DNA from 2 places in the Gordonia liuliyuniae genome. Region 2 is predicted to be linked to the other one. Evidence: riboswitches for the same ligand, from Rfam matches in the RefSeq annotation. Region 2 holds a riboswitch; the other holds the start of a gene.
The links. Region 2 has a riboswitch for cobalamin ahead of L5G33_RS13295 (ABC transporter substrate-binding protein). Riboswitches for the same ligand answer to the same signal wherever they lie in the genome.
Positions count from the first base shown of each region.

Region 1 (15,385 bases), on a different contig from region 2:
ATTCCAGCTCATCCAGCTCAAGCTCGCCGAGATGGAGGTGGCGCGACTCAACGTGCAGAACATGCTGTTCGTCGCGATGGAGGCGTCGAAGGCAGGCAAGCCGCCGACTCTCGCGCAGGCGTCGGCGATGAAGCTGTACTCGTCCCGGGCGGCCACCGAGGTCGCCATGGAGGCCGTGCAACTGTTCGGCGGTAACGGCTACATGGCCGAATACAAGGTCGAGCGGCTGGCCCGCGACGCGAAGTCGTTGATGATCTACGCAGGATCGAACGAGATCCAGGTGACGCATGTCGCGAAGGGGCTCCTCGCTGACTGACAACAGTCGACTGGGGAAACACTAAGCAGGGCCGGGGCGACGACCGCCCCGGCCCTGCTCGTGATCTGAGTGCCTGCTTGTGAGGTGAGTGCCTGCTCGTGAGGTGAGTGTCAGACGGCCGCAGTCTCGGCGGGCACGCTCACGCGACGGTAATCGAGGTAGTCGTCGACGATGTCGCCCTTGCGGAGCTGCTTGACGTCGGCCGAGACGGCCATGGTCATCGTCCACGGGGCTTCGGTGCCCTGCTTGGGCAGCCAGTTCAGCGCCCGCTGGACGTAGCCCGCGCCGAAGTCGAGGAGTGGGCGCGTATCCATGTTCTTGTCGGCGACGGCACGGACCGAGGTGTACTCGCTCGCGTCCATGTAGGTCAGCATGCGGCAGAAGTATTCGCAGAGCAGCCCGATCTTCAACGTCCACGATGAATTCGTGTAGCCGATCGCCATGGCGAAGTTCGGTACGCCCGACAGCATCATGCCGCGATAGGCGACGGTGTCCGAGAGGTCGACCGTCTCGCCGTCGACCTTGATCTCCATGCCGCCGAACAACTGCAGGTTGAGGCCGGTCGCGGTGACGACGATGTCGGCGTCGAGTTCGGTGCCGTCCTCCAGGAGGATGCCGTTCTCGGTGAACGTCTTGATGCGGCCGGTTTCGATCGACGCGGTGCCCTTGCTGATGGCCTTGAACAGGTCGCCGTCGGGCACGACGCAGAGCCGCTGGTCCCACGGGTTGTACGGCGGGTTGAAGTGGGTGTCGACGTCGAAGTCCTTCGGCAGCAGCGCCGTGTTGGTCGCCCGGATGATCTTGCGAGCGGGCTTCGGGTACCGCTGGCAGAGGTTGAAGACGATCTTCTGCTGAAGAATGTTCTTCTGGCGGCTCAGCGCATAGCCACGATCGGCGCCGAGGACCTTCTTCATGAAGTTCGAGATCGCGTCCTCGCGGGGGAGCGGGATCACGTAGGTGGGAGTGCGCTGCAGCATCGTGATGTGTTCGGTCTCGCCTGCCATCGACGGGACCAGGGTGACGGCCGTCGCGCCGGAACCGATGACGACCACCTTCTTACCCGCGTAGTCCAGGTCCTCGGGCCAGTGCTGCGGGTGGACCACCTGGCCGGCGAACTTCTCGATGCCCGGGAACTCGGGGGTGAACCCTTCGGCGTAGTTGTAGTAGCCGGTGCCCGAGAACAGCCAGCGGGCCTGGATCACGAAGTCGTCATCGGTGTCGTTGCGGTGGACGGTCACGTTCCACACCTGCTCGGCCTCGGACCAGTCGACGGAGGTGGCGCGACGGTTGTACACGATGACTTCTTCGAGGCGGTCCTCGGTGATCGCCTCGTGCAGGTAGTCGAGGATGCGTGGAGCGTCGGCGATCGCCTGTGGGTCGCGCCACGGTTTGAACTCGTAGCCGAAGGTGTTCAGGTCCGAGTCCGAACGGATGCCCGGGTACTTGAACAGGTTCCAGGTGCCGCCCGCGACGTCGCGGGACTCGATGATCGCGAAGCTCTTCGACGGGTGCTCGGTGCGCAGGTAGTGTCCCGCGCCGATCCCGGAGATTCCTGCTCCCAGGACGAGCACGTCGAGCGGGCCGTCAGTGAGGATGGCGTCAGTGGTCATGGCCTGTCCGTTCTTGTCGAGATTCTCCGGCGGTCCCGTGCCGATGCAGTGGTCCGTCGACGATCAGTGTGTATCAATGATCGTTGTTACAGTGGCCCCTGTGCAAGGGTGAATCGCATCAGTTGTGCGCGGGGTGCAGTGCATAATGCACCACATGGACTTGTTTCCTGTGGATACTCCAGTGACCCCTGCCGTCGCCGAACTGATCCGGACGGGAGTGCGGGCCGTTCTCGATGCGCCGCCGGAGTGGATCGCCGAGCTCAACTCGGCCGCGACCAGCGGGGCGGGCATGGAGGGCGTCGCTGGCGATTCGCCGCTTCTGGAAGTCGCTTTGCGGATCAACGCCGGGAATCTCTCGCATTGGGCGGCGGTCAACATGGTCGAGCCGGGGGCTCGCGTCCCCGTCGCGATCACTGAGGAGGCGCGAGCCTACATCCGCGATCTCGCACGTCGAGGGTTCGACTCGCGGGCACTCGATTCGTTTCGGACCGCTCAGAATGTCGCGTGGCGGTTGTGGATGCAAATCTGCTTCGGCCTCACCGACGATCCCGAACTCCTGCGCGAACTGCTCGAGGTCACGTCGACGTCGATCGCCAGATTCATCGACGACACGGTCCGCGAACTCGCGGAACTGATCGAGACGGCTCGTGCCGAACTCGCCGCTGACACGCACGCCCAGCGGCGAGCAGCCGTCGCGCTGGTGCTCGAAGGCGCGCCGATTACCGCCGAACGAGCGGAGAGCCAGCTGCGGTACCGACTGGACGGCCCGCACACCGCGCTGGTGCTGGTCGGCGACCCGGGGACGCCGCCGGAGGACCTCGAGGCGACATGCGAGTCGATCATGGAGGCGAGCGGTGTGACGCGGCGGCTCGTCGTCATCTCCGGAGCGTCGGAACTGTGGGTGTGGCTGCCGACGGCGACGGTGGCTGCCGACGACGCTGTGTCGGCTCATCCCGGGGTCCGCGTCGCGATCGGATCGGCGGGGGAGGCGCGGGACGGGTTCCGCACCAGTCATTTCCAGGCACTCACTGTGCGACGGCTGCTGGGGCGTCCGCGGTCCTCGAGACGGGTGGCCCGGTACGAGCAGGTGCGACTGGTCGCGCTGCTGGGGGAGGACCGGGCAGCTGCCGACGAGTTCGTGACGTCCACACTCGGCGAGTTGAAAGGCGCCGACGTCCAGGTCCTGGAGTGCGTCCGCGCGTGGTTCGCCGCGGGGTGCCGAGTTAGTGAGACGGCCGCGGTGCTGTACACGCACCGCAACACCGTCCTCCGTCGGCTCGCGCGTGCGGATGCTCTGCTACCGGTCCCCGTTCGCGAGAACCCCGTCCACGTCGCTGTCGCACTGGAATTGCTCGACTGGATCGTGTGAGTGCGGCCGCGCTAGCTCCCTCAGGCAGGACGGTACGGGACTGAGTCGCTGACGAGTTCGTCGACGTGGATTCCGTGGCCGAGCATCGGGAAGGCGCGTTGCGGGCAGGCCGGGCGGTCGCACACCTTGCAGCCGCCGCCGATGGGGACGACGGTGCGGGGATCGGTGAAGTCGATGCCGGTCGTGTACACGAGTTCGTCGGCGTGCGCGAGGTCGCAGCCGAGGCCAATCGCGAACTCGGCAGCCGTCGACAGGTGGCCCGGCGCGGACGTGTCGGTGGTCCGCGCCAGCCAGAAGTACTTGCGGCCGTCGGGCATCTCCGAGACCTGCGTGCGGATGCGGCCCGGTGTCGAGAATGCGTCGTGGACCACCCAGAGCGGACAGTTGCCACCGACACGAGAGAAGTGAAACGCCGTCGCCGATTGCCGTTTCGAGATGTTCCCGGCTCGATCGACGCGGACGAAGATGAACGGAATCCCGCGGTCGCCTGGCCGCTGCAGCGTCGACAGCCGGTGGCAGACCGTCTCGAACCCGACCTCGAACCGTCGGGCGAGGAGTCCGATGTCATAACGGAGTTCCCGTGCGGCCGAGGCGAAGCGACCATAGGGGAGCACGAGCGCGCCCGCGAAGTAGCTCGCCAACCCGACTCGGAGGACGGCTCGGGAACCCTCGGCCACCGACGACGCCGCGATCAACGCATCGATCTGCTCGCGGTGGGACAGCAGAGCCACCTGGGTGGCCAACGCGAAGGCGCGTTGCCCGGCCGTCAGATGTCGCGCCAGAGTGACGGTCGACGACTCCGGATCGAAACGGCGTTTCGCCGTCGACGGGTCCGTCGACGAACCGATCACCACACGGACGCCGAAGACGTCGTCGAGATGATCGGCCAACTGCAGGTCGAGGCCGCCGACGGTGAAGCGGGCGTCGGTGAACAGGTCCTCTGCGGCGACGTCCAGCTCAGCGATGTGATTGCGGCGATCGTAGAAGTAGTCGCGGACCTGCTCGAACGGCGTCACTGGGGCGTCGGGGGCCACGGTGTCGGCGGATCGACGGTCTTCGAGCGCGGTGGTCGCCGCGCTGAGTCTGCGATGCAGCGTGACCAGTGTCCGACCTACGGACGGCATCCGCGAGACCAACTCGGCGATCTCGGCGCGATCGGCCGGGTCGCCGTGCGCGAGAAGCGCATCGGCGACGTCCGCCGACAGTCGGGCATCACCTGAGTCGGCGAAGAAGTCTGCCGGCAGGTCGAACGTTGACGTGAGGTTCAACAGCACCGGCACAGTGATCGGACGCTGGTCGTTTTCCAACTGGTTCACATAGGTCGTCGACAGGTCGACGCGTCGCGCGAGAGCTGCCTGCGAGATGCCGAGATCGGCGCGCAATCGGCGCAGTCGCGCGCCGACGAAGGTCTTCGCCATGAGAGTGACTCTACGTCACCGCGTGTACGCAACATACGCATAAATCCATCAAAGAATCCGCAGAAATACGCATCTGCCAGGTCTTTCTATCGATACCTCGTCGTGCGTACGGTGCAAATATGATCAATCACGAAGTACGTACACGTCGCAGTGCAGAGGATTTCCCGATCGAGGAGCACCTGGCGTACAAGATCGCCCAGGTCGCGGTCGACCCGGTGGAGGTGCCTCCCGAGACTGCCGAGATGATCGTCAACCGGATCATCGACAACGCCGCGGTGAGTGCGGCGTCCGTGGCCCGTCGACCGGTCACGAGCGCGCGACGTCAAGCGCAGTGCCGCCCGCTGACCGGCGGCTCAACCGTGTTCGGCGTCGACGGTGAGTACGCACCAGAATGGGCGGCGTGGGCCAACGGGGTCGCCGTCCGCGAACTCGACTTCCACGACACGTTCCTCGCGGCCGAATACTCACATCCCGGCGACAACATCCCGCCGCTCGTCGCCGTCGCGCAGCGCACGGGAGCCAGTGGAGGCGATCTGATCCGCGGACTGGCCACCGCGTATGAGATCCAGATCGACCTCGTTCGGGGGATGTGCCTGCATGAGCACAAGATCGACCACGTCGCACACCTCGGGCCGTCGGTCGCCGCGGGCATCGGCACCATGCTCGGCCTCGACGTCGACACCGTCTACCAGGCCGTCGGCCAGGCGCTTCACCTGACGACCGCCACCCGCCAGTCGCGCAAGGGTCTCATCTCCAGCTGGAAGGCCTACGCGCCGGCGCACGCGGGCAAGATCGCCGTCGAAGCCGTCGACCGTGCGATGCGCGGCGAGGGCGCCCCCGCTCCGATCTGGGAAGGCGAAGACGGGGTGATCGCCTGGCTGCTCGGCGGGCCCGACGCGCGCTACACGGTGCCGCTCCCCGGCCCCGGTGAAGCCAAGCGCGCGATCTGTGACAGCTACACCAAGGAGCACTCGGCCGAATACCAGAGCCAGGCCCCGATCGACCTGGCGCGGCGCATGCGGGGCCGGATCGGCGATCTCGATCAGATCGCGTCCATCGTCCTGCACACCAGCCATCACACGCACTATGTGATCGGCACCGGTTCGAACGACCCGCAGAAGTTCGATCCGACCGCCAGCCGCGAGACGCTCGACCACTCGGTCATGTACATCTTCGCCGTCGCGCTCCAGGACGGCGAGTGGGATCACGAGCGCTCCTACGCACCGGAGCGAGCGGCGCACGCCGACACCGTCGAACTGTGGAAGAAGATCTCGACTGTCGAAGACCCCGAGTGGACGCGCCGCTATCACTCGACCGACCCGAACGAGAAGGCGTTCGGCGCACGCGCCGTCGTCACCCTCAAAAGCGGCGAGGTCATCGAAGACGAGCTCGCCGTCGCCGACGCGCACCCGCTCGGCGCCCGCCCGTTCGCCCGTACGCAGTACCTCGACAAGTTCGCCCGCATGGCCGACGGCGTGGTCGAGCCCGCCGAGCAGGCACGGTTCACCGCCGCCGCCACCGGACTACAGTCCCTCGCCGCCGATGCCCTCGGTGGACTGAACGTCCGTGTGCTCGACGACGTGCTCGCCTCCGCGCCCGCCACCGGTGCGGGACTCCTCTGATGGCGGGACAGACCACCGGGCTCTTCAGCTCCGGCGTAAGCGACGCCGTCAAGCGCGCGAATCTGCGCGCCGCTCTCGACTCCGGCGATCTGCAGCGGTGGCCCGGCGCATTCAGCCCGCTCGTCGCGAAGATCGTCGCCGACGCCGGCTTCGAGGGCGTGTATGTCTCCGGCGCGGCGCTGGCCGCTGATCTCGGGCTGCCCGACATCGGCTTGACGACCCTCACCGAGGTCGCTGCGCGCGGCGGATCGATCGCCCGGGCGACCGATCTCCCGACGCTCATCGACGCGGACACCGGGTTCGGTGAGCCGATGAGCGCCGCCCGCACCATCACCACGCTTGAGGACGCGGGGCTGGCCGGCTGCCACCTGGAAGACCAGGTGAATCCGAAACGGTGCGGTCACCTCGACGGCAAGGAAGTCGTCCCGACCGAGGACATGCTCCGGCGCATCGCGGCGGCCGTCGGCGCCCGGCGCGACCCGAACTTCATCATCTGCGCGCGCACCGACGCCCGCGGTGTGGAGGGGCTTGACGCCGCCATCGACCGGGCGAAGGCCTACGTCGACGCGGGCGCCGACCTCATCTTCACCGAGGCGCTCGCCGATGAATGGGAGTTCGAGACCTTCCGCAGGGCGGTCGACGCCCCGCTCCTGGCCAACATGACCGAGTTCGGAAAATCGGAGCTGCTCACCACAGATCAGTTGCGCGACCTCGGATTCAATGTCGTGATCTACCCGGTCACCACACTCCGGCTCGCGATGGGCGCCGTCGAATCCGGACTGGCCGCCATCGCGGAGACCGGCACACAGGCGGGGCAGCTCGACGTCATGCAGCACCGAGCGCGGCTCTACGAGTTCCTCCGCTACTCCGACTACAACGCCTTCGATCAGAACCTCTTCACCTACACCAGACCGCGCTCCGACCGCAGATCAGGGAAGTGACCCCCATGAGTACTGAATCAACTCTGAATACCGAATCAACCCCGCGTACTGAATCAACCCCGCGTACTGAATCAACCCCCACCATCTACAAGGGGCTCGCCGGGGTCGTCGTCGATACGACGGCCGTCTCTAAAGTGGTGCCCGAAACCAACTCGCTGACCTACCGCGGCTACGCCGTGCAGGAGTTGGCGGGGAACTGCTCGTTCGAGCAGGTCGCGTACCTGCTGTGGTATGGCGAACTGCCGACCGATGCGCAGTTGGCGCAGTTCACCCAGCGTGAACGGGCCAGCCGTCGGCTGGACCGGTCCGCGCAGGCTGTGTTGGCGCGGACACCGGACACCTGCCACCCGATGGACGTGGTCCGCACCATGATCAGCTACCTGGGCACCGAGGATCCCGACGAGGACTCCACCGATTCGGCGACGCTCATGGCCAAGGCACAGCGGATGTTCGCGATCCTCCCGACGATCGTGGCGGCGGACATGCGACGGCGCCGCGGCCTCGACCCGATCGAACCACACCACGCACTCGGATATGCCGAGAACTTTCTGACGATGTGTTTCGGCGAGATCCCGGATCCGGCGATCGTGCGGGCCTTCGAGAAGTCGATGATCCTGTACGCGGAGCACAGCTTCAACGCGTCGACGTTCTCCGCGCGGGTCGTGACCTCGACCGGGTCGGACATGTATAGCGCCGTCACCGCGGCGATCGGCGCTCTGAAGGGCTCGCTGCACGGCGGCGCGAACGAGGCGGTCATGTACGACATGATCGAGATCGACAGTCCGGAACGCGCGCGGCCGTGGCTCGCCGCCAAGCTCGACGCCAAGGAGAAGGTGATGGGTTTCGGCCACCGTGTCTACAAGAACGGCGACTCCCGCGTTCCTACCATGTACGACGCTCTCGTCGAGGTGTCCGAGCATCTCGGACAGAGCAAATGGCTGCGGATCTACCGCGAACTCGAAGCGGAGATGACCTCACGCACGGGCATTCTGCCGAACCTAGACTTCCCGACCGGCCCCGCCTACCACCTGATGGGCTTCGACATCGGCGCCTTCACCCCGATCTTCGTGATGAGCCGGATCACCGGGTGGACCGCCCACATCATGGAGCAGTCTGCGTCCAACGCGCTGATCCGTCCGCTGTCGGCCTACAACGGTCCGCAGCAGCGCCGGATGCCTGCGTGACGTCAGATTCCCCGCTCAGGGGCGCCGACCGCTTGTGCGGCCGGTGTCGGTGCTGAGCGGGGAATCTGAGGTCACTGGCCGTCAGCGCACGGCGTGCGCGGCGGCGACCATGTTGGTCAGCGCCTCGGCGACCTCATCGGTGGTCCGGGTTTTGAGACCGCAGTCGGGGTTGACCCACAGGCGGTCCGCCGGAACGGCGGAGAGCGCCTCACGCAGCGACGCGGTGACCTCGTCGGCGGCAGGAACGCGCGGTGAGTGGATGTCGTAGACGCCCGGCCCCACCTGGTTGGCGAATCCGATCCCGTTGAGGTCGGCGAGGACCTCCATGTGCGAGCGTGCTGCCTCGATCGACGTCACGTCGGCGTCGAGGTCGGCGATCGCCCCGATCACCTCGCCAAACTCCGAATAGCACAGATGCGTGTGGATCTGGGTGGCGTCGGCGACCCCGGACGTCGACAGACGGAAGGCAGTGACCGCCCACGCCAGATACGCCGCGCGGTCGGCCGCCCGCAGCGGTAGCAACTCACGCAGCGCGGGCTCGTCGACCTGAATGATCGCCGCCCCCGACTGCTCGAGGTCGATGGTCTCGTCGCGGATCGCGAACGCCACCTGGTTCGCGGTCTCGGCGAGCGGCTGATCGTCGCGCACGAACGACCACGCGAGGATCGTCACCGGACCGGTGAGCATGCCCTTAACCGGCTTGGCCGTCAACGATTGGGCGTACGCGGTCCAGTCGACCGTCATCGGGGTCGGGCGGACGACGTCACCGAACAGGATCGGCGGACGCACACAGCGCGAACCGTACGACTGGACCCAGCCATTCGAGGTCGCGAAGAAGCCGTCGAGCTGCTCGGCGAAGTACTGGACCATGTCGTTGCGCTCGGGCTCGCCGTGCACGAGGACGTCGAGCCCGATCGTCTCCTGCAGTGCGATGACGTCGGCGATCTCGGCCCGCATGCGCCGGGTGTACTCGGCGTCGTCGATGGCTCCGGTGCGCAGTGCCTGCCGGGCCTTCCGGATGTCGGTGGTCTGCGGGTACGAGCCGATGGTCGTGGTCGCCAGGGCAGGCAGGTTCAACGCCGCGTGCTGCACGGCGCGTCGCGCCGCAGAGTCCGGACGCGTCCAGTCGGCCGACGACAGCCCGGCCAGGCGGGTGCGGACCGAGTCGACGTGCAGTCTCGGGTCGTTCGTGCGGCTCGCCAGTGCGGTGGCTGCCGCATCGAACGCCTCGTCCTGGTCGGCGCGGCCGTTCGCGTACGCGCGGGCCAGTGCAACGACCTCGTCATGCTTCTCACTCGCGAAGGCCAGCCAGCCGCGGAGTGCGTCATCGAGACCGTCCTCGCCTGCCAGGGTGTACGGCACGTGCAGGGTGGAGCACGACGTCGAGACCGCCAGCGAGCCGACCGATCCGCGCAGCGACTCGAGCGTCGCGAGGGCGGCGTCCAGGTCGGTGCGCCACACATTGCGTCCGTCGACGACACCGGCGACGACGACCTTGTCGCCGAGTCCGGCAGACTTCACACTCTCGACTCCGCCCGCGACGACGTCGACGCCGACGCCTTCCACACCGGTGCGGGCCAGAGCCGCGAGCGACTCGCGCGCGTCGCCGAAATACGTCTGGACCAGAATCGACGGCCGCGTCGCCACCTCAGACAGCGTCGAGTAGACGCTCTCGGCGAGTGCCGGGAGGTTCTCGACGGCGTCGGTCACCAGGATGGGCTCGTCGATCTGTACCCACTGGGCGCCGGCCTCGGCGAGACGGCCGAGAAGGTCGGCGTACAGCGCGACGACCTCGTCCAGACGGGCCAGCGGCGCGTCCGCTCCGTCGACGGCCTTCGACAGCGCGAGGAATGTGATCGGGCCGATGACCACCGGGCGTCCGTGCACCCCGTCGGCTGCCGCCTCTGCGAGTTCGGCCAGAACTTTGGTCGCGTCGAGAACGAATGACGTGTCCGGGCCGATCTCCGGCACGATGTAGTGGTAGTTCGTGTCGAACCACTTGGTCATCTCCAGCGGTGCGACGCTGTCTGTGTCGCTGTGATCTGGGCCGCTGTGGCCGGCGCCGCCGCGTGCGGCGGCGAAGTAGCGGTCGAGCGGATCGCTGATCGCCTCGACGCGCGGTGGCAGCGCACCGAGCATCACCGCGGTGTCGAGTACCTGGTCGTAGTACGAGAACGTGTTGACCGGAACCGAGTCGATGCCGGAGTCGGTCAGGGCGCGCCTGCTCGTCGCCCGCAGATCGGCGGCGACGGCTTCGAGAGCGGCGCGGTCGGAACGACCGGCCCAATAGGCTTCGACGGCTCGTTTGAGTTCTCGATTCGCGCCGATACGGGCGGTGCCCGGGACAGTCGCAATGAACGGTGCGGTGGTCTGTGTCGTCGTGTCGACGGACATGGATGCTTCTTCTCCTGCAAACAGTGGTGACGACCGTCGCCCGACAGGAGATGCGCTCCATCGGGGTGCGAGCATGCTCGCACCCGACCGGAGCCATCGCCCGATCCACGAGGCGGACAGCCACCGAGCGCGGCGCGCCCGGTACGACAGGCAGGTCTTCGGGCTTGTCGGCGTGCGCTGTGCGCTCCTACTGGTCGTCGCTTCCCAGAACCGGTTCACGGATCCAGTGCATGTGACGGCGGTCGTTCCGACATACCGCTGCGGGTCAGCTCCGGATTCTCACCGGATTCCCTCTTTCGACGCCCGGAACGACGAATCGCCGGGCGAACCTGTTGCGAGGCTGATTCTATCGATGCGTCGGCGCTTTCCACATTCGCGAGATCGTGTGCGTTAAACCCTGGCGTCGACCGGTGTGGCCTCATCGCCGGGCTTGCCGACACCACCGGTCTTCGCCAACCGCTTCGCGGCGTCGAACTCGGCGTCGATCTCCGGGTTCGGCCGGTACGTGATCAGGCTGACGACGATGGCGGCGAGGAAGCTCGCGGCAACGCCCGGCACGATCTCGTACATGTCGTCGCTCAACGACGACTGGCCCCACGCGTAGGCGACCACTGCGCCCACCACAATGCCCACGAGTGCGCCCCACGAGGTGAGTCGGCGCCAGTACAGCGAGAGCACGATGGCCGGTCCGAACGCCGCGCCGAAGCCCGCCCACGCGAACGCGACGAGGTCGAGGATGCTGTTGGACGGCGAGATCGCGAGAACGGCGGCGATCACAGCGATCGCGAGGACGCCGAGACGGCCGAGGCGGACGTACGTGGTGTCGCTGAGTTCACGTCGACCGGTCTTCGCCGCGACCAGCTTGTACAGGTCTTCGATCAGCGCAGACGAGCAGACGATCAACTGCGACGAGATGGTCGACATGATCGCGGCGAGCACAGCGGCCAGGACGAGGCCCGCGATGAACGGGTGGAACAGGATCTGGGACAGCGCGAGGAAGACGGTCTCGGAGTCCTCGGGAGCCTCCGTGGTGTGTTCGGCGAAGTAGGCGATGCCGACCAGGGCTGTGCCGACGGCGCCGAGCGCGCAGGCGAACATCCAGGCGATGCCGATGCGCCGGGCGGTGCCCGCCTCGGCGGGCGAGCGCAGCGCCATGAAGCGCACGATGATGTGCGGTTGCCCGAAGTAGCCGAGACCCCATGCCGCCGACGAGATGATTGCGATGGCCGAACTGCCTGCGAAGAAGCTCAGATCGTCGGGATCGACCGCGCGGACCCCGTCGATCGTCGCGCCGACGCCGCCCAGGTTGATGACGCCGATGATCGGCACCGCCAGGAGCGCGATGACCACCAGTACGCCCTGCGCGACGTCGGTCAACGACGCGCCGAGGAACCCGCCGAACAGCGTGTAGAGCATCGTCACGCCGGCGACGATCAACATGCCGACCGTGTAGTCGATGCCGAACGCGCTGTCGAAGAACTTGCCGGACGCGACCATTCCACTGGAGACGTAGAAGGTGAAGAACACGAGGATGATGACGCCGCAGGTGATGCGCAGGATGCGCGACGAGTCGCGCAGGCGCGTCTCGAAGAAGCTCGGGATGGTGATCGCGTCACCGGCCACCTCGGTGTACGCGCGCAGCCGTGGCGCGGTGATCTTCCAGTTGGTCCACGCGCCGATCAGCAGACCGATCATGATCCACGCTTCGGAGAGCCCCGACAGGTACATCGCGCCGGGCAGACCCATCAGTAGCCATCCGGACATGTCGGAGGCACCCGCGCTCAGCGCGGCGATCCACGGTTTGAGCCCGCGATCGGCGAGCATGTACCCGTCGAGGTCGTTCTTGGTCTTGCGGTACGCGTAGTACCCGATGCCGAGCATCGCCGCGAAGTACAGGACGACGGCGAAGATCTGAAACGCTCTGCCGTCGGACGCTACTGACATCGGGGCTCCCTCTGGTGTTGGTCGAAGACGTGGATGCGATCACCTGTCTGCCATCCGACCACACGACTGGGCGTATGTGATCCACATCTCGTACCTCGGGAATTCTGCCGCCCCGCGCACGCGTCACTAATGTGGATCCGAACGAATCGGTTCGACGATATTCGTTCGCGTGCACGAAGCGTCAGGCGGGGAGCGTCATCGGGGCGTCGTCAGCTCGGTTGCGAGCAGGTGGAACGGCCGGTTCGGATTCCCGAACCGGTGCAACGTCATCGACACCGCCTGTTCGTTGAGCCAGTACCGTAGCTCGACCCGCCCCGACGAGGTGACTGCGTCGTCGAGCAGTGCGACGTCCGGCCGTGCCGCGGCTGCAGCCAGGACCGCGGCGGGCGCCGAACCGACGAGCCGGATCCGCGGCGCGCCGATAGTCCTGATCGAAGCGGCGAAGTCCGTGTCGGAGGCCGACGCCGCCGGTATGCCCTGCGATGTCGCGACACCCACGACCTGTGCGGTCGCCGACCCGACGTCCGGTGACACGCTGACCCGTACTCGTGCGCCCGACGTCGCCGCGGCCGCGAGTAGCCGGGCGGTCGGCGCGGGACCCGCGTCGGCGGACACGCGCAGGACGAGGTCCGCGGGTCGGTAGCGGAACACGTTCGCCTCCGCCGCCAGCCCGGACTCGTCACGGCCGGCGCCGAACTCTGCGGCCCAGGCGCGGTCGTCGTCGGCGAGCGCGTGCGCCAACCACTGCTTCTCGGCGTCGGTGAGGCAGGACGCAACCGACCGGGCCAGCGAGGCGACCGCCGGTGTACGCGGTGCCGAGACCGCTGCGTCCGTCGAGGCATCCGTCTCGCTTGCCGGGGCATCGGCCCAGGACCCCAACAGCATCAGATAGTTCGGCCCGCCCGCCTTGGAACCCAGCCCGACCGACGAGCGCTTCCAGCCGCCGAACGACTGGCGGCGCACGATGGCCCCGGTGATGCCGCGGTTGACGTAGACGTTGCCCGCATTGACCTCCGCGAGCCAGGTTCGGACCTCGGCAGTGTCGAGCGAGTGGAGTCCCGCGGTGAGCCCGAAGTCGGTGGCGTTCTGCAGCGCGAGTGCCTCGGTGAGGTCGTCTGCGCGCATCAACCCGAGGACCGGGCCGAAGCATTCGGTGAGATGGAAGAACGATCCCGGCGCCACGCCGTCCTTGATGCCGGGCGACCAGAGTCGGCCGGAGTCGTCGAGCATCCGCGGCTTCAACAGCCAGGATTCGCCCGGCTCCAATGTGGTGAGGGCGCGGCGCAGCTTCTCGCTCGGCGGCTCGGTCAACGGTCCGACGGTGGCGGCCAGGTCGGTCGGCCATCCGACGACCATCGACGAGGCAGCGTCGATCAATTGCCTGCGGAACCGCGTCGACGAGTAGGTACTGCCGACGAGAATGCCGAGCGACGCAGCCGAGCACTTCTGCCCGGCATGACCGAACGCACTGTGCACGAGATCGGCGATCGCCAAGTCGCGATCCGCCGACGGGGTGACGATCATGGCGTTCTTGCCGGATGTCTCCGCGTTGATCCGCAGGTCCGTCCGCCAGGACGCGAACAGTGCCGCCGTGTCCGACGCGCCCGTCAAGATGACGCGGTCGACGTCCGGGTGACTGATGAGAGCGCGGCCGGCGTCGCCCTCGTCCGGGAACACACCGAGACATGCCTCGCGCGGAACTCCGGCGTCCCACAGTGCTTCCAGCACCGCCATCGAGCACCGGGGGGTGGGTGCCGCCGGTTTGTGGATCACCGCTGCACCGACCGCGAGAGCGGCGAACGTCCCACCCGCGGGGATGGCGAGGGGGAAGTTCCACGGCGGCGTCACCACGATCACGCGGTCGGGGGTGAATCTTGCCCCGTCGATCCGGTCGAGTTCGAGCGCCCGGTGCGCGTAGTAGCGGGCGAAATCGATGGCCTCGGAGATCTCCGGATCTGATTGCGCGACCGACTTGCCTGCCTCCGCGGCGGCGATCGACACGAGGTGGCCCCGACGACGCGACAGCAGGTCGGCGGCGCGATACAGGATCGCCGCGCGCTCGGCGGCGGGCCGGGCAGACCAGGCGACCGCCGCAGTGCGGGCCCGTCCGACGAGGTCGTCGACGTCGGATGCGGCCAGCGTCGGCGGAACACTCTGCGCGTCGAGCCACCCCGGCGCCGCGCTGCGGGCGATCGCCGCTCGCGCCCACGCCTGGTTCGCGTACAGCGACGGATCGGTATCGGGCTCATTCGTGAACGAGGGGAGCGTGCCGGAGAACGGCAGCGACGGGCGTTCGGCTGCGGACTCCTCGGCCGCGCGGTCCTGGCGGTGATTGGGCAGCGGCGGCTGCTCGCCGCGCTCGTCGAGCAGGCGCTGCAACCCGTGGACGGCAGTGGTGAACCGGCCGGCCTCGCGTCGGTGGACGTCGCTGTCCGGCGCGAGATCGAAGATGCCGGACATGAAGTTCTCCGACGCGGCGTTCTCCTCGAGTCGGCGAACCAGATACGAGATCGCGACGTCGAACTCGGTGGGCTTGACGGTCGGCACGTACAGCAGCAGACGTCCGACGTCGAGGCTCACCACCTCG
Region 1 is NZ_JAKKOR010000013.1:119,800-135,184, reverse strand. It holds gene L5G33_RS17805 (acyl-CoA dehydrogenase family protein) at 1-316, shown strand, start outside; gene L5G33_RS17800 (flavin-containing monooxygenase) at 427-1,926, opposite strand; gene L5G33_RS17795 (PucR family transcriptional regulator) at 2,081-3,295, shown strand; gene L5G33_RS17790 (short-chain fatty acyl-CoA regulator family protein) at 3,316-4,713, opposite strand; gene prpD (2-methylcitrate dehydratase PrpD) at 4,833-6,335, shown strand; gene prpB (methylisocitrate lyase) at 6,335-7,276, shown strand; gene L5G33_RS17775 (bifunctional 2-methylcitrate synthase/citrate synthase) at 7,282-8,460, shown strand; gene metE (5-methyltetrahydropteroyltriglutamate--homocysteine S-methyltransferase) at 8,542-10,854, opposite strand; cobalamin riboswitch at 10,987-11,202, opposite strand; gene putP (sodium/proline symporter PutP) at 11,245-12,798, opposite strand; gene L5G33_RS17760 (proline dehydrogenase family protein) at 12,994-15,385, opposite strand, start outside.
Region 1: it holds a riboswitch for cobalamin, as region 2 does, so the genes downstream of both, metE (5-methyltetrahydropteroyltriglutamate--homocysteine S-methyltransferase) here and L5G33_RS13295 (ABC transporter substrate-binding protein) in region 2, are expected to answer to the same signal.

Region 2 (15,385 bases):
GCACCCGTGCCTCGCTCGACGACCTGGCCACACCGTCCGACCCCGGAGATCCGGTCCACCCGCAGTATCTGACCAAACTCGTCTCCGACGCCGCCGACGCCGACGCGGTGTTCGTGCCGGACGTCGGTTCGCCGGTCGTGTGGGCATCCCGCTATCTGGAGATGAACGGACGGCGACGGTTGATCGGGTCGTTCAGCCACGGCTCGATGGCGAATGCGCTGTCGCAGGCGATCGGTGTGGCGTCGGCCTGCCCCGACCGTCAGGTTGTCGCGCTGGCCGGCGACGGTGGGCTGTCGATGCTGTTCGGCGAGCTCTTGACCCTCGTCCAGGCGAAACTGCCGGTCAAGGTGGTCGTGTACAACAACTCGTCGCTGAACTTCGTCGAACTCGAGATGAAGGCGGCGGGCTTCCTCACATTCGGCACCGATCTGGAGAACCCCGACTTCGCGCGCGTCGCCGACGCCATCGGCGTCCGAGGCTTCCGCGCGATCGACTCGCAAGATCTGGCGCAGACCGTCGAGGACTTCCTCGCCTACGACGGTCCCGCGCTCCTCGATGTGCGAACGGCCCGGCAGGAGTTGTCGATTCCGCCGTCGATCTCCGCCGCCCAGGCGAAGGGCTTCGCCCTCTACGCGTTGCGAACTGTCATGTCCGGTCGCGGCGACGAACTCCTCGACCTCGCCGAGACCAACCTGCTCAAGCGTCTGTTCTGAGCCAGTCGCGCCTATAGCTCGCTCAACAGTGCCTTCTTCTGGACCTTTCCCATCGCGTTGCGCGGGAGCTCGTCGACGACGCGAACTTCGCGGGGACGTTTGTGGGCGGAGAGTTCCGCAGCCACCGCGTCGATGAGGTCGTCGGTCCGAGCAAGATCGCCGACGACGAACGCGACGATGCGTTGTCCGAGGTCCGGGTCTGGCACCCCGACGACCGCGGCCTCACGAACACCGGGCTGCGACACCAGCACGTGCTCCACCTCCCCCGCGCCGATCCGGTAGCCGCCGGACTTGATCATGTCGACCGACTCTCGGCCCGCGATCCGATGGAATCCGTCGGCGTCGATCGCCGCGATGTCGCCGGTACGGAACCAGCCGTCGCCGGTCGTCACCTTCGCGGTCGCTTCCACATTGCCGAGGTAGCCGTCGAACACGGTCGGCCCGGTCACCTCGAGTTCGCCGAGCGTCTCGCCGTCGTGCGGGGCCAGCCGTCCATCCTCACCTCTGATCCGCGTCTGCACACCGGCGATCGGCTCACCGACCCACCCCGGGCGTCGCTCACCGTCCGCGCGGATAGACAGCGTGATCACCGTCTCGGTCATTCCGTACCGTTCCACGGGCGCCGTGCCCGTGAGTGCGGTGAGCTTCTCGAACACTGGGACGGGCAGTGGAGCGCTCCCGGACACCAGGAGCCGGGCAGACGAGAGTGCTCGTGCCGCAGCCGGATCGTCGCATATTCGGCTCCACACGGTCGGCACCCCGAAGTACAGGCTCCCGCCTGCTTCGGCGTAAGCGGCTGGTGTCGGGCGCACGGTATGGATCAGCGGCGAGCCGACGCGCAGCGCACCGATCATTCCGAGGACCAGACCGTGCACGTGGAAGAGCGGGAGCCCGTGGACCAGCGTATCGTCGGCGGTCCACTCCCAGGCGTCGGCAAGTCCGTCGATGGACGCCGCCAACGCGCGACGCGGGAGTCGGACGCCTTTCGGCTTCCCCGTGGTCCCCGAGGTGTAGACGATCAGGCCGACGGCCGCCTCGTCCGGCTCGTCGAAGACAGCATCGCCGCGCGCCCCGACATTGATGTCGTGTCGCGCCAAATCCGAGCCGCCGTCGGCGTCGGTGTCGGCGTCGCACAGCCACATCTGGGCACCGCTGTCACGCAGGATGTACGCACGTTCGGACTCACCGGCATCCGCCGGGACCGGCACGGCGGGCACCCCAGCCAGGAGCGCCCCGACCACGGCGACGACGGTCTCCATGCTCGCGGAACCGTTGACCGCGACGGCGTCCCGGCCTGCGACGGCCTCTGCGACCACCGAGGCCGCGCCGAGCAGTTCCCGGCGGGTCAGAGCGACCTCGCCGACGCGCACTGCGTCCAGATCGAGATCGTCGGCGAGCGACGCCAACAGTGGTCCGTACACGCGAGCCTCCATTAACCCAGGTGTGCCTGCACCTCGGCACTCGATTTGTCCAAGCGTTCCAGTCGTCCTTCGGTCATGGACGCGATCTGATCGACGACGACGCGCACCTTCTCGTCGTCGTTCTCCGCGCGTTCCCAGCGGGCGACGAAGAACGGGTCGAGACCGCCCGGCGATGTCACCAACAGCATTTCGGCGACCCGATGGATGCGTTCGCGCTGACGGTCCTGCCGTGCGCGGTGACGCGGATCGGAGAAGATGAAGCGCAGCGCGACGGTCTTGAGGACCGCGACCTCGGCGGCCACACCGTCGGGGACAGACAGGTCTGCGTCGTACCGGCATACCGGCCGGTCGTCGACCACTGCGCGCGTCGACGCAATCGTGGTGGTCGCGAACCGACCGATCAGTTCCGACGTGAGTCGTTTCAGTCGGACGGACGCGTCAAGCGAGCCGTCGTACTCGCCGAGCGCGACGAAGATGTCCATCTCCGACAGGCGTTGCGCGGCGTCGACGAGCGGGGCGGGATCGTCGCCGCCGAAGTATTTCATGCCGAGCTCTGCGAGCTCGGTCTGGTCGTCACGAGACCCCAACTGGCGCAGATCGATCCGTCCGCCGATCACACCGTCCTCGAGGTCGTGAACGGAGTAGGCGACGTCGTCGGACCAGTCCATGACCTGTGCCTCGAGGCAGCGGCGGCCCTCGGGGGCGCCGTCGCGCACCCACGCGAGTGCGGGCTCGTCCTCGACGTACGCACCGTACTTGCTGCCGGGAGCCTGACGCGACCACGGATACTTCAACGTCGAATCGAGTGATGCGCGCGTCAGATTCAAGCCAGCACTCTCGCCGTCCGGCAGCAGCGCTTTCGGCTCCAGTGCCGTCAAGATCCGCAAGTTCTGGGCGTTGCCCTCGAACCCGCCGTGATCACGCGCGACCTCTTCGAGCGCACGTTCGCCGTTGTGCCCGTAGGGCGGGTGACCGATGTCGTGGGCGAGCCCGGCCAATTCGACGAGATCCGGGTCGCAGCCCAGACCGACCGCGATACCGCGGCCGATCTGGCCAACTTCCAACGAATGAGTCAGTCGCGTGCGCGGGTTGTCACCCTCACGCGGACCGACGACCTGCGTCTTATCTGCGAGACGCCGAAGCGCTGCCGAATGCAGCACTCGGGCGCGGTCGCGCGAGAAGTCGCTCCGATGCTCGGCGGGTGAATCGGTGTCGGCGAGCTTGCGCCCTTCGACCACCATCCGCTCCACATCGTGGGCGCCGTACGCGGCCGAATTAATCGTTCGACCACCCGCGCGAAGCAGCCAAGTCGAGGATCCGCGAGCGGATCGCGGTGATCTGGCGTGCCGTCAGGTCCGGCGACGAGTCGAGCAACAGCTCGGTGATCTCGTTCGACAGCGGGCCACCCGCGTGACGTGGACGACGCGGCGCACGGTCGTCGCGGGCACTGCGGTCGTTGCGGTCGAAACGGTCGCGACGATCGCCTCGATCCCGGTCGCCGAACTTGCCGCGGTTGTCGTCGCGGCGATGAGCCCGCTCCGCAGCGGGGTCGCCCGCCGGAGCCTCCTCGGTCACCTTGACGTTCGTGGCCTTCGAGCCACGGTCGGTGCTCTCGACGTCGAATTCCACGACCGCGCCCGGGCGCAGCAGGTTCTCGTCGATGCTGATGTCGTTGATGTGCAGGAACACGTCGTCCCCGCCCTCTTCCGGTGCCAGGAACCCGAACCCGCGATTCGAGTCGAAATGCACAACCTTGCCGCTGACAGCCACCACAAACTCACTCTCTGTCGAACGTCTCCATCACGGACCCCTTGCCCGTGCGACGATCACTGCCGTCTACTATGCCTCATCCTGGCTCCTGCTCGTAGCCGAAACACCTGGCCTAGACGCGGATCACGTTTGGCGATCCGAACGCCGAGCGAGATCCGTGTAAGCACACGTCAGTCCGACGACAGCGCCGTGTAAGAACCGGGGCGCATCGTCGTCGGCATGACTACGACACTCTCGGCACAGACAGCCGCCGCCAACCAGGGCCCGGCCGCTGATCTCGCGATCGATGCACGCGGACTCGTCAAGCGATTCGGTTCCACGAAAGCGGTCGACGGCGTCGACCTCGCCGTCCCGCCAGGCTCGGTCTACGGCGTCCTCGGTCCCAACGGCGCGGGCAAGACCACGACGGTCAGCATGCTCGCCACCCTCCTGCGCCCCGACGCAGGCAGCGCGAGCATCTTCGGACACGACGTCGTCCGCGAGGCCGTGTCCGTGCGTTCGCTGATCGGCGTCACCGGACAGTACGCGTCGGTCGACGAAGACCTCAGCGCTCGACAGAACCTCATGCTCTTCGGGCGTCTCCTCGGTAAGTCGCGCGCCCAATGCCGTTCGCGTGCAGACGAACTCCTGGCCGACTTCGCGCTCGAGGAAGCCGCGGACAGGCCGTTGAAAGAGTTCTCCGGCGGCATGCGACGGCGCCTCGATCTGGCCGCGAGCCTCATCGACACGCCGCCACTGCTGTTCCTCGACGAGCCGACCACCGGACTCGACCCGCGGACCCGCGCCCAGATGTGGGAGACGATTCGCAAGCTCGTCGCCGACGGCTGCACCGTTCTGCTCACCACCCAGTACCTCGACGAAGCCGACCAACTCGCCGACCGGATCGCCGTCATCGACCGCGGCCGGGTCATCGCCGACGGCACCGCCGACCAACTCAAAGAATCGGTCGGAACCAGCACCCTGACCATCACGCCGACCGACCGCGACCATGCACCCGCGGTAGCCGAACTCGCCGAGGCGGTACTCGGTGAGGTCGCGGTCCTCAGCGCCGAAGCCGCCCGCGTTACCGCACCGTTGCACCGCCAGGACCTCGTGCCCGATCTCCTCGTCGGGCTCCGCGACCGCGGCATCACCGTCGACGAGATCGCCGTCTCCAAACCGAGTCTGGACGAAGTGTTCCTGACCATCACCGGAAAGAACTGACCATGACCACCACTCTCATCGCGACCGACACGATCCGCGAACCTCGACGTTCGGTGACTCTCACCGAGACCGTCCGCCAATCGTTCTCATTCGGCTACCGCGGCCTCATCAAGATCGCCCGCAACCCCGAACAGCTCTTCGACGTCGTGCTGCAACCGATCATCTTCACGCTGATGTTCACCTACATCTTCGGCGGAGCGATCAGCGGCGACATCGCGAGCTATCTGCCGGTGATCATCCCCGGCATCCTCGTCCAGACGGTCATCACGACGTCCATCGTCACCGGAACGCAACTCCGTGAAGACATGAACAAGGGGGTGTTCGACCGGTTCCGGTCCCTGCCGATCGCTCGGATAAGTCCGCTCGCCGGCGCTCTCCTGGCCGACGTCGTCCGATACCTGATCGCCACCGTCATCACCTTCGCGGTCGGTTTCGCGATGGGTTGGCGACCCGAGCCGCTCGGCGTCCTCGGATCGGTCGTGCTCGTCCTCATCTGCAGCTTCGCCGTGTCGTGGATCTTCGCGCTCATGGGCTGCCTCGTGAAGAAGGCCTCCGCCGTGCAAGGCGTCTCGATGTTGATCATGTTCCCACTGACGTTCATGTCCAACGCTTTCGTTCCCGTCGACACCATGCCGGGCTGGCTACAGAGCTTCGTCAACGTGAACCCGATCAGCCATCTGATCACCGCGATCCGCGAACTGTGCAACGACGGCCACGTCGGCACACACGTCGTGTGGAGCCTGGTGGGCGCGGCAGTCCTGACCGCCGTGTTCGCGCCGCTCGCGGTCCGTGCCTACATCCGCAACGCCAAGTAGCCGAGCGCTTCGTCGAGAGCTCGTCTGCGCGCCAACCGGTGCGCAGACGAGCTGATCCGTTGCCACTCGTCGGCGTCGCACCCGGACAGGTTCTGCGCGTCGACGAGCAGTTCGTGAAGCGCCGGATAATCGTGCCGCGCGCCGAGGCGCAACGCCAACGCCATGCAGCGTGCCCCGACCTCGTCGCCGGGCGACGCGATGCACGCGAGCACGCCGACCGTGAATACGACTCCGGCCGTCTGGGGAACGTCGATCCATCCGATGTCGGCGGGTGCGAGGACTCCAGCGAGCCCGTCGACGTACTGCTCGGCACGGTCGCAGGCGCCGACGCGGATCAGCCCGGCGATCGCCGCCGTCACGGTGCTGAGGACTCCCGGGTCCAGGTGCACGGTGCTCTGGCCGCCCACTAACAGGTCTGCGGCACGACACAGCAGCGCGGCGACGGCTTCGTCTGACCCGGTTCCGCTGATCCGCTGGTATTCGGCGAGCACCGTCATCGTCCCGGCGACCGACTCGGCGCTCCCCTGCGGTGTCGGGTCGTCCGGCTTCCAGCCGTCGGTCAGCTCATCGAGACGCGCTCGCGCCCCGTCGACGTCACCGAGCGCCAACAGAGCCGCGACGATGTAGACGCCGACCTGCTGTGCGTCGTCGTCGGCTCCGAGTTCGGCGAAATGCACGGCAGTCCGCTGGTACAGCTCCAGCGCCCTCGCCCACTGCCCCTGCTGCCCGAACAGGCTCGCCGTCGTCATGTCGGTCATCGCGGCAGCGAACGAGTCCGACGCCCCGGCCGCCGCGGACACTTCGAGGCTGTCGCGCAACGCCCCGTCGAGATCGCCGATGTTCTCCCGCACGTTGAATCTGATGCTCAATGCCGCCCAGCGAACCAGGTCCGGACGTCCGGGCTCCAAGGCCCGCAACATGATCCGGTAGGCGGCGGACATTCGCCGCGCCAACAGGACCGCGGTGACGAACTCTGTCGGGTCGGTGTACGTCATCTCCGGTATGTGCAGACGGCGCAGAATGCACATCGCCCGCCCGAGAGGCCGCCGAGCAGCGATCGGCGTCAGGTGCACCGCCGACACGACAGCCGTCAACTCCCACGCTTCGTGGAGTTCGCCGACGTCCCCGGCCGGGATCGGCAGCACCTCGACCACACGCACCGCCCACGACGCTGCTTCGGCGTGCAGTCCGCGGCTCGCCCAGAACGCGGCGATCACCGGGAAGACGGTCACGATCGTCTCGGCGTCCGAGGTGTCGAGCGCACGGCGCAGCACCCACACCAGGTTCTCGGCTTCGGCCGCAGTCTCGGAGACGAGTACCCGATCGGGCTCCTGCCGGTACCGATGCCGCAGGTCGTCACAGACCAGTCGCGCCCACTCCGCCATCGCCGCGACGACGGTCGCCGTCTCCCTGGCATCGTCGAGACGTTCTTCGCCGAACTCGCGCACCATCTCGAGCATCCGATATCGGGTGCGTCCGCCGCCTTCGTGAACCTGCAGCAACGACTGGTCCACGAGAGCGGTCAACGCGTCGGTCAACGCCACTCCCGACATACCGGCCGTAGGTTCGGCTGCGACCGTCGAGAAGCCGTTCGGAAACAGGCACGTCCGACGCAGGACTGCCCGAGCCTCATCGTCGAGCAAGTCCCAACTCCACTCGATGACGGCCTCGAGTGTGCGGTGGCGGTCGGGGGCAGTACGGTCGGCCGACCGCAACAGCGCGAACCGTTGGGTGAGGCCTGCGACGATGTCGTCGACACCCATCACCCGGATTCGTGCGGCAGCGAGTTCGATCGCCAGCGGCAGTCCATCGAGTTGGGCGCACAGCATCGCAACGGCGTCCGGGTCGAGGACGATGTCCGGGCGCACCGAGCGGGCCCGCACCGTGAACAGTTCGACAGCCGCCGAGGCCGCTCCCTCGGTCTGCAGTACGGGAAGCTGATAGACCTGTTCCGCAGCGATGAGCAGCGGCGACCGGCTCGTCACGAGGACGCGCAGGTCCGGCAGTGTCGCGATCAGCTCGCTCGCCAGCGCGGCGGCCCCGTCGATCACCTGCTCACAATTGTCGAGGATCAGTAGGGTGTCGCTGCCGCGAAGCGCGTCACCGAGCCGCTGAAATAGGTCGCCGACTAGTCGCGGCACCGCGCTGGTCCGCACATCCGATTCACCCACTCCCAGTGCTGCCGCGACAGCGCCGACGAGGTCGGCCGCGTCCCGCACCGCGGCGAGCGGCACGAAGTACACCGACGTCCCGCCCCCCGAGAAGACGTCGCCGACCGCGGATGCGATCGATGTCTTGCCCACCCCGCCAGGGCCCTGCACCGTCACAACCCGGTGCTCGGCGACGAGCCGGGTCAACGCGCCGAGGTCGTCGTCGCGGCCGATGAGCGCTTCGGTCCGCAACTTCGGGGTGCGCGGCCCGGAGTTCGTGGTGCCGGTGAGTAGTTCGGCGTTGAACGCCGTGGCCTCGACTCCGGGGTCGGCGCCGAGTTCCTCGGCGAGCGCGCGCCGCAGCCGCGCGAAGACGGCGAGCGCCTCCGACGGCCGTCCGCCGCCGGCGAGCGCACGCATCCACATGACGTGCGCCGCCTCGTCGATCGGGTCGGCTTCCGCGCGCGCCGCAGCGATCTGTTCGGCCGTCGAGTAGTCGCCTGAGGCGAGCGCGTCGTGCATGCGACGGTCGTCGATTCGCACGCGTAGGCGCTCGGCCTCCGGACGCACCTCGTCGACGGGCTCGCCGCGGAAGAACGACACCGCCCCGTTCGGATCGCCCTGCGCCAGAGCCTGTTCGGCGAGGACCAGGTCGGTGGTCGCGCCGTCGAGTCGGTACCGTCCGTCCGATCCACTGATGGAGACGAGCGTCCGTAACCGGGATATCTGGGTGTGCAGAGCCGCCTGCGGCGACTTCGGTGCGTGCTCGCCCCATACGTCGTCGATCAGTCGGTCACTCGAGATCGGCCGGTCGGCCGCCGCCAAGGCGACGAGCAGGCGCTTTGCCCGCACTCCGGGCACGTCGCGTCCGTCGACGGTGACCGGACCGAGTAGCCCGATCACCTGCACGGCACGCGGATTCGGGGTGTCGGACGGCATCGACTCAAGCGTAGTCCGCCCTGCCGACCCGAACCCACACTCCGTCGTCGTCGACGATTCGCGCCCGCACATCGAATACCTCGCCGATGACTTTCTCGGTGATGGTGTCGCCCGGCGTCCCCTCCCCGACCACACGTCCGCCGGCCAGGACGATGATGCGGTCGCAGAACATCGCGGCGAGGTTCAAGTCGTGTACGGCGATGATCGCCGACGCGTCGGTGCTCCGGACGTGCGTGGAGACTAGCTCGAGCAGACTCAGCTGGTACTTGATGTCCAGGTGGTTGGTGGGCTCGTCGAGGATCATCACCTCCGGCTCCTGCACGAACGCCCGTGCGATCTGCACACGCTGGCGTTCGCCGCCCGACAGCGAGCCGTACCGCTCGTCGAGCATGCCGTCGATCTCCGTCTCCCTCGCGACAGTCTGGACGATCTGTCGATCCCACGCCGATCCGACGGCCCACGTCCGACGATGCGGTGTCCGCCCCAACGCGAGAACGTCGACGACCCGTGGATTCTGATCGGTGACCGCCGCCTGCTCGACGAACGCGACACGCTGGGCGACCCTCCGCCGCGGTAGCTTCTCGATGTTCGTCTCGTCGAGCCGCACGCTGCCGCGACTCGGCTTGCCGAGCCCGGCGAGCAGGCGAAGCAACGACGACTTGCCCGACCCGTTCGGCCCGATCAGCCCGACGACTTCCCCCGGAGCCACCGCCAGGTCGACGTCGTCGAGGATCCGCCGACTGCCCACATCCCAGCCGACTCCCTGCGCCCGAAGAATCATCGGCGCCCCTGACGGATCAGAACCACCACGAACGCCGGGACGCCGACGATCGCGGTGATGACCCCGATCGGCAGTTCGCGCGGCGCGATCAGCACGCGTCCGGCGACGTCGGCCCACACCAGGAACAGCGCGCCGATGATCGCCAGAGTCGGCAGCATCACGCGGTGTCGGACACCGACGATCGCGCGCGCCGCATGCGGCAGCACGAGACCCACGAAGCCGATCGCACCGGACACGCTCACCACGACCGCGGTGATGAGGGCGGTGACACTCAGCAGCAGCAGTCTGGTCCGTGCGACGTTGATGCCGAGCGAAGCCGCCGCGTCGTTGCCGAACGCGAACGCGTCCAACGCACCCGACGACAGCAGACAGATCACGAGACCGGCGACAGTCACGATGCCGCACACCGCTACTTCGGTCCATGACGGCGACGACAGCGAGCCCAGCAACCAGAACAGAACGCCGCGCGTCTGCTCGGCGTCAGCCGAGGTGTAGACGATGAACGACGTCAATGCCGAGAACAACTGGGTGGCAGCGATACCGGCGAGGACTACCCGGTCGGTGGTGTCTCCAGCGAGACGAGCGAGCAGCAGGACCAGCGCGAAAGCGGCGAGCGCCCCGACGAACGCGCCTCCCGCCATGCCGATCACACCGGCTCCAAAGCCGAGGAGGATCACCGACACCGCGCCGACCGACGCACCCGATGAGACACCGAGGACGAAGGGGTCCGCGAGCGGGTTTCGCAACAGCGACTGGAGCACACCGCCGCAGACGGCCAGGCCTGCGCCGCACGCCGCCGCGAGCACCGACTGTGGCAGTCGCAGCTTCCAGATGATCGACTCCTCGAGCCTCGACAGTCCGGAGTCGCCGCCGAACAGTTCGGCGCGCACCGACGATCCCACGTCCGTCATGCCCAGACCGGACGGCCCGATCGTGATCGCGAAACCGATCGATACGAGCAACAGCGCCAGCCCGCCGAACCAGAGTGCGACGACGGTGCCGAGCCGCGTCTGCACCCCGTTCACGTGCCCAGGCCGAGCTTCTTGAGTCCGTCCGCGACGTTCTGGATCCCGTACACGGTGCGCAGGGACGGGTTCATCTCCGCACCGGTCGCAAGGATGTATCGCTTGCTTTTCACCGCGTCCATCTCGCGGGTGACCGGATTCGACTCCAAGAAGTCGATCTTCTTCTGCGCCGATTCACCCGACTGCGTGTCGCGCGTCAAGTCGCCGATCACGAGGACCTGCGGGTTGCGGCTCGCGACCTCCTCCCACCCGATCTGCGGCCATTCGTCACGCGTGTCGTCGAAGACGTTCTTGAGTCCGAGCGCCTTGCTGACGACGCCCGGGGCTCCGCAGCAGCCTGCGATGTACGGCGACTCCGAGTCGGAGAACCAGTACAGGACCGTCGTTCCCTCAGCGTGTACCGAATCCGAAGCGGCCGTCACACGGCGCTTCAGATCGGCGACCACGTCGGCGGCCTTCTCTGAAGTTCCGGTCAGTTCTCCGAGCTCGATGATCTCCTTGTAGACGAGGTCGAGCGTGAAGTCGGTGCTGCGCGAACCGTCGCCCACGGTGTCCTCTTTGCCTTCGCAGTCCGACGGCGCGAGATAGGTGGGGACGTCGAGTTCGGTGAACCGTGCACGCGGCGCCGTGCCGCCCTTGTCGAACGTCGACCCGAACGACGCCGTCACGAGGTCGGGTTCCTCGGCCAGCACGGCTTCGAACGACGGCCAGTTGTCGTCGATGCGCTTGACCTTCTCGTTCGCCGACGCCAGCGACGGCAGGATCGGGTCGGTCCATGTCGCGGTCCCCGCCATGCGGTCGGCGAGCCCGAGCGACAGCAGCACTTCAGTGGTGCCCTGATTGAGCGAGACGATGCTCTGCGGCGGCGCATCGACGGTCACGTCGTCACCGCAGTTGGCGAGTGTGACCGGAAAGCCGTCGACCGCCGATGCATCGGGCGACGACGTGTCGCCGGATGCGCCGCATCCGGCGAGGAGTGCGATGGATGAGGCGAGAACGGCAGCGCCGAACAACGGAGCACGGGAGAGGCGAGACATCGGGTCCTTCAGGGCCGCGAGCTCAGAACGCGAAGCTCGTCTGCGGATCCCGCGGGGGTTCCTCCCGCGCGAGCCAGCAGGTCTTCGGACTCGAGGTCTACCGCTGTCGGACGTCTTCCCAGGCGTGATCACCCAGTGACGTCGTTGTCCGATGCGTCGCTCTCACCGCTGCGCGTCAGTCCCGGATTCGCACCGGATTCCCTTACCCGACTGATCGAGTGCGCTGGCACGGACGATCATAACTTTCCGGTGGACACGACTGTGCCCGGGACCTTCGTGACGGTGGCCCCGGGCACAGAATCGGTGTGCTCGCTATTTGGCGGTCGCGATGCCCAGCGACGGGAAGAAGAAGCACGTCGCGTCGCCCTTCTTCACCGTTCCGTAGATCGCGGAGAGGACGGTGCCCGCACCGGTGTCGACGAGGCCGCCGCGGACGCCGTTGGACGGGAGGATGTTCAAAGCGGTCTTCAACGGTGAAACCGCACCGTCCGCGAGGGCTTTCGGCACGCCGGCAGCGGCAATCCGCTTCGCCACCGCGTCGAGGATGGTGTCTGACAGGCCGCCCATGGGTTCACCGAGTCCACCCTTGAACGTGTTGACGTTGAACCAAGCCACACGCATCCCGGACTTATCGCCGGAATCGTTGATAAGACCCACCGGCACGAATCCGTACAGAACCTCACCCTTTTTCACAGCATTGAGGTCGTGGTCCGTGCCCAGCACGTTGAGTGTCAAGTCGCCGTTCTTAATCCCCAACAACGGCAGGTCCGGCAGGCCAGGCGTCTTCGGCCCCGCGACTGCGCCACCGACGGCCAGCGGGAACGTGAAGTCCGTGCAGGCTCCGATGGTCGGGGTGAACGGCGTGATGCCGAGCTGTTTGAGGACAGCGTTCGCGGCTGCGATGCCGTCGATTACGCTCGCGGCGTCGTGGGGTTGGGGCTGAATCGAGTCGAGCGCGGCCTTCGCGGCGACTGCATCAGTGCTGGGTGCGGCCTGCGCGGCAGGCGCCCCGACAGCGCCGGCGAGCAGGGCCGCAGACGCCGCCACAGCGGCGAGTGCGAGACGAATCTTCATGGGAGCTCCTGAGAATGGGAATGCGAGCGGGAGAGCAGCTCTCGCCTGCAACTAAACACCCGCACATTCTCAGGTATCTCGCAATAGCGGTGATTAGTCCGTTTAGAGGACATGCGGCTCCGCTGAAACCAGCGGACCATCTGTGGCATAGTGACCCGGACTAGAACTTGTTGCAGTTCAATGGTTCAAAGGGGCTCCATGGCGAAGCAGCGACGCGACCTGGGCACTCGGCTGCCCGCTTCGGTTCGTATCCGGACGATCGACGTGCCGGACGGCCGAATGCTGCATCTCCCCGGTCGCGGCACCACCTTCATCACTGACACGCCGGGCCCCGCCGACGACGCGCCTGCGATCCTGCTGCTGCACGCCCTGTCGACCACAGGACGCCTCAGCTGGTTTCCCAGCATCGATGCACTGTCACAGCGGTTCCGTGTCATCACCATGGACCAGCGAATGCACGGTCGCGGGATTCACACCGACTCGTTCACCCTCCAAGACTGCGCTGACGACGCTGCTGCCGTCCTCGACGAACTCGGCATCGACACGGCGATGATCGCCGGCTTCTCCATGGGATCCCTGGTCGCGCAACTCGTCTGGCGGGCGCATCCGAACCGGGTCGGCGGACTCGTCCTATGCGCGAGCGCGGACCGGCTCCAGTCGAAGTTCACCGAACGCTTGGTTCACCAGAGCGTCAGCGCATCGGTGCTCGCCACCCGCCGACGCAGTCTGGAACGGCGCCGCGACTTCGAACAGATCGAGCCGCGCAACGACATCCACCGATGGGCACTGTCCGAGTTCCGCTCCACCCGGCCGCTCGCGGCGGCGCACGCCCTCGCTGCGATCGGCCGCCACCACAGCAGGCCGTGGATCGGCGAGATCGATGTGCCGACGGCCGTCGTCGTCCCGTTGCGCGACAGGGCGATTCCGCCGAAACGCCAAAGGCAGATGGCCGCGCGGATACCCGGTGCGACGCTCCACGAAGTAGATGCGGGCCACGCGTGCTGCGTGATGAACGCCGACGCGTTTGTGCCCGTCCTGACCGAGGCCACCACCACCGTTCTCGCCCGATGGACTGAGAACCGATCGCTAGGAGAAGCCCCGTGACCACGCCAAGGATCGCCGTCGTCACCGGAGCGTCCCGAGGCGCGGGCAAAGGCATCGCACTCGCCCTCGGCGCCACCGGCGCCACCGTCTATGTGACCGGTCGGACCACCACGACGGGCGAGTCCGCCCTGCCCGGAACCGTCGCGGACACCGCGGCCGAGGTGACTCGCCGCGGCGGGACAGGCGTCCCGATGATCGTCGACCACGCCGACGACGCACAGGTGGCCGCCCTCTTCGAGCAGATCCGCTCCGACCACGGACGAGTCGACATCCTCGTCAACAATGCGATCACGTTACCGCCAGCCCTCACGAAGAAGGGGCCGTTCTGGCGCAAGCCGCTCGACCTCACCGACCTGTTCGACGTCGGGATGCGATCGGCGTACGTCGCCACGTATTACGCTGCTCCCCTACTCACTCCCGGCGGGCTGGTCGTGAACACGTCGTCGTTCGGCGGGACCGCCTACATGCACGGACCGGCATACGGTGCGGGCAAGGCCGCTGTCGACAAGATGGCGCACGACATGGCCGTCGACTTCCGGCCGTTCGAGGTCGCCGTCGTCTCCCTGTGGATGGGTTTGCTCAAGACAGAGCGAACGGTGGCGGCTTTCGACGCGAACCCTGAGATGTACTCCGGCCTCGCGGCAACAGCCGAGTCGGTCGAGTTCCCCGGCCGCATCATCGACGCCCTGCACCGCGACCAGGGACGTATGGACCGCAGCGGACGCGTCCTGGTCGGAGCCGAACTCGCGCAAGAGCTCGGCGTCGTCGACGTCGACGGCAATCGGCCGCCGTCTCACCGACCCTTCCTCGGCGACCCGCCGACGTTTAGCGACGCTGTCATCGAATAGGGCGGGTCAGCCGACGCCCTGGCTAACCGCGTCGGTCAACTTCTGCAGTTCCTCCGGGAAGTGGACCACCAGCTTCTCCGGGTTCCGCACGCTCTGCTTGGCAGCGATGATGCCTACGTGGACCACGCCGTTCTTCGACAACACGGTGATGTTGAGCCCAGCGCCGTGCATGACCGGCCCCAACGGATACATGCCGACGATCTCCGCGCCGACGAAGTACAGCGGCATCGGCGGGCCGGGCACGTTCGAGATCACCAGGTTGTGGATCACCGGATGCTTCTCCGCCAACCGCATGCCCGCGTAGGCGCGCATCGCGAGACCGAACGTCCGCGGCGCGGCGAACTCCGCCCAGTCCTGCAGGGTGTCCGCCCCGATCGCCTTGTGGTGGTTCTTGGCGTTCTTGTTCGACTCGGCCATTGACGCGAGTCGCTCCATCGGATCTTCGATGTCGGTGCCCAACCGCATGAACAGCGCGGACACTTTGTTCGCGCCGTTCTCCCGTTTG
Region 2 is NZ_JAKKOR010000009.1:310,664-326,048, forward strand. It holds gene poxB (ubiquinone-dependent pyruvate dehydrogenase) at 1-713, shown strand, start outside; gene L5G33_RS13255 (acyl-CoA synthetase) at 725-2,146, opposite strand; gene L5G33_RS13260 (deoxyguanosinetriphosphate triphosphohydrolase) at 2,146-3,375, opposite strand; gene L5G33_RS13265 (cold-shock protein) at 3,410-3,904, opposite strand; gene L5G33_RS13270 (ATP-binding cassette domain-containing protein) at 4,124-5,107, shown strand; gene L5G33_RS13275 (ABC transporter permease) at 5,110-5,922, shown strand; gene L5G33_RS13280 (ATP-binding protein) at 5,901-9,011, opposite strand; gene L5G33_RS13285 (ABC transporter ATP-binding protein) at 9,016-9,792, opposite strand; gene L5G33_RS13290 (FecCD family ABC transporter permease) at 9,789-10,817, opposite strand; gene L5G33_RS13295 (ABC transporter substrate-binding protein) at 10,814-11,854, opposite strand; cobalamin riboswitch at 11,913-12,097, opposite strand; gene L5G33_RS13300 (hypothetical protein) at 12,167-12,928, opposite strand; gene L5G33_RS13305 (alpha/beta fold hydrolase) at 13,127-14,032, shown strand; gene L5G33_RS13310 (SDR family NAD(P)-dependent oxidoreductase) at 14,029-14,880, shown strand; gene L5G33_RS13315 (WS/DGAT/MGAT family O-acyltransferase) at 14,887-15,385, opposite strand, start outside.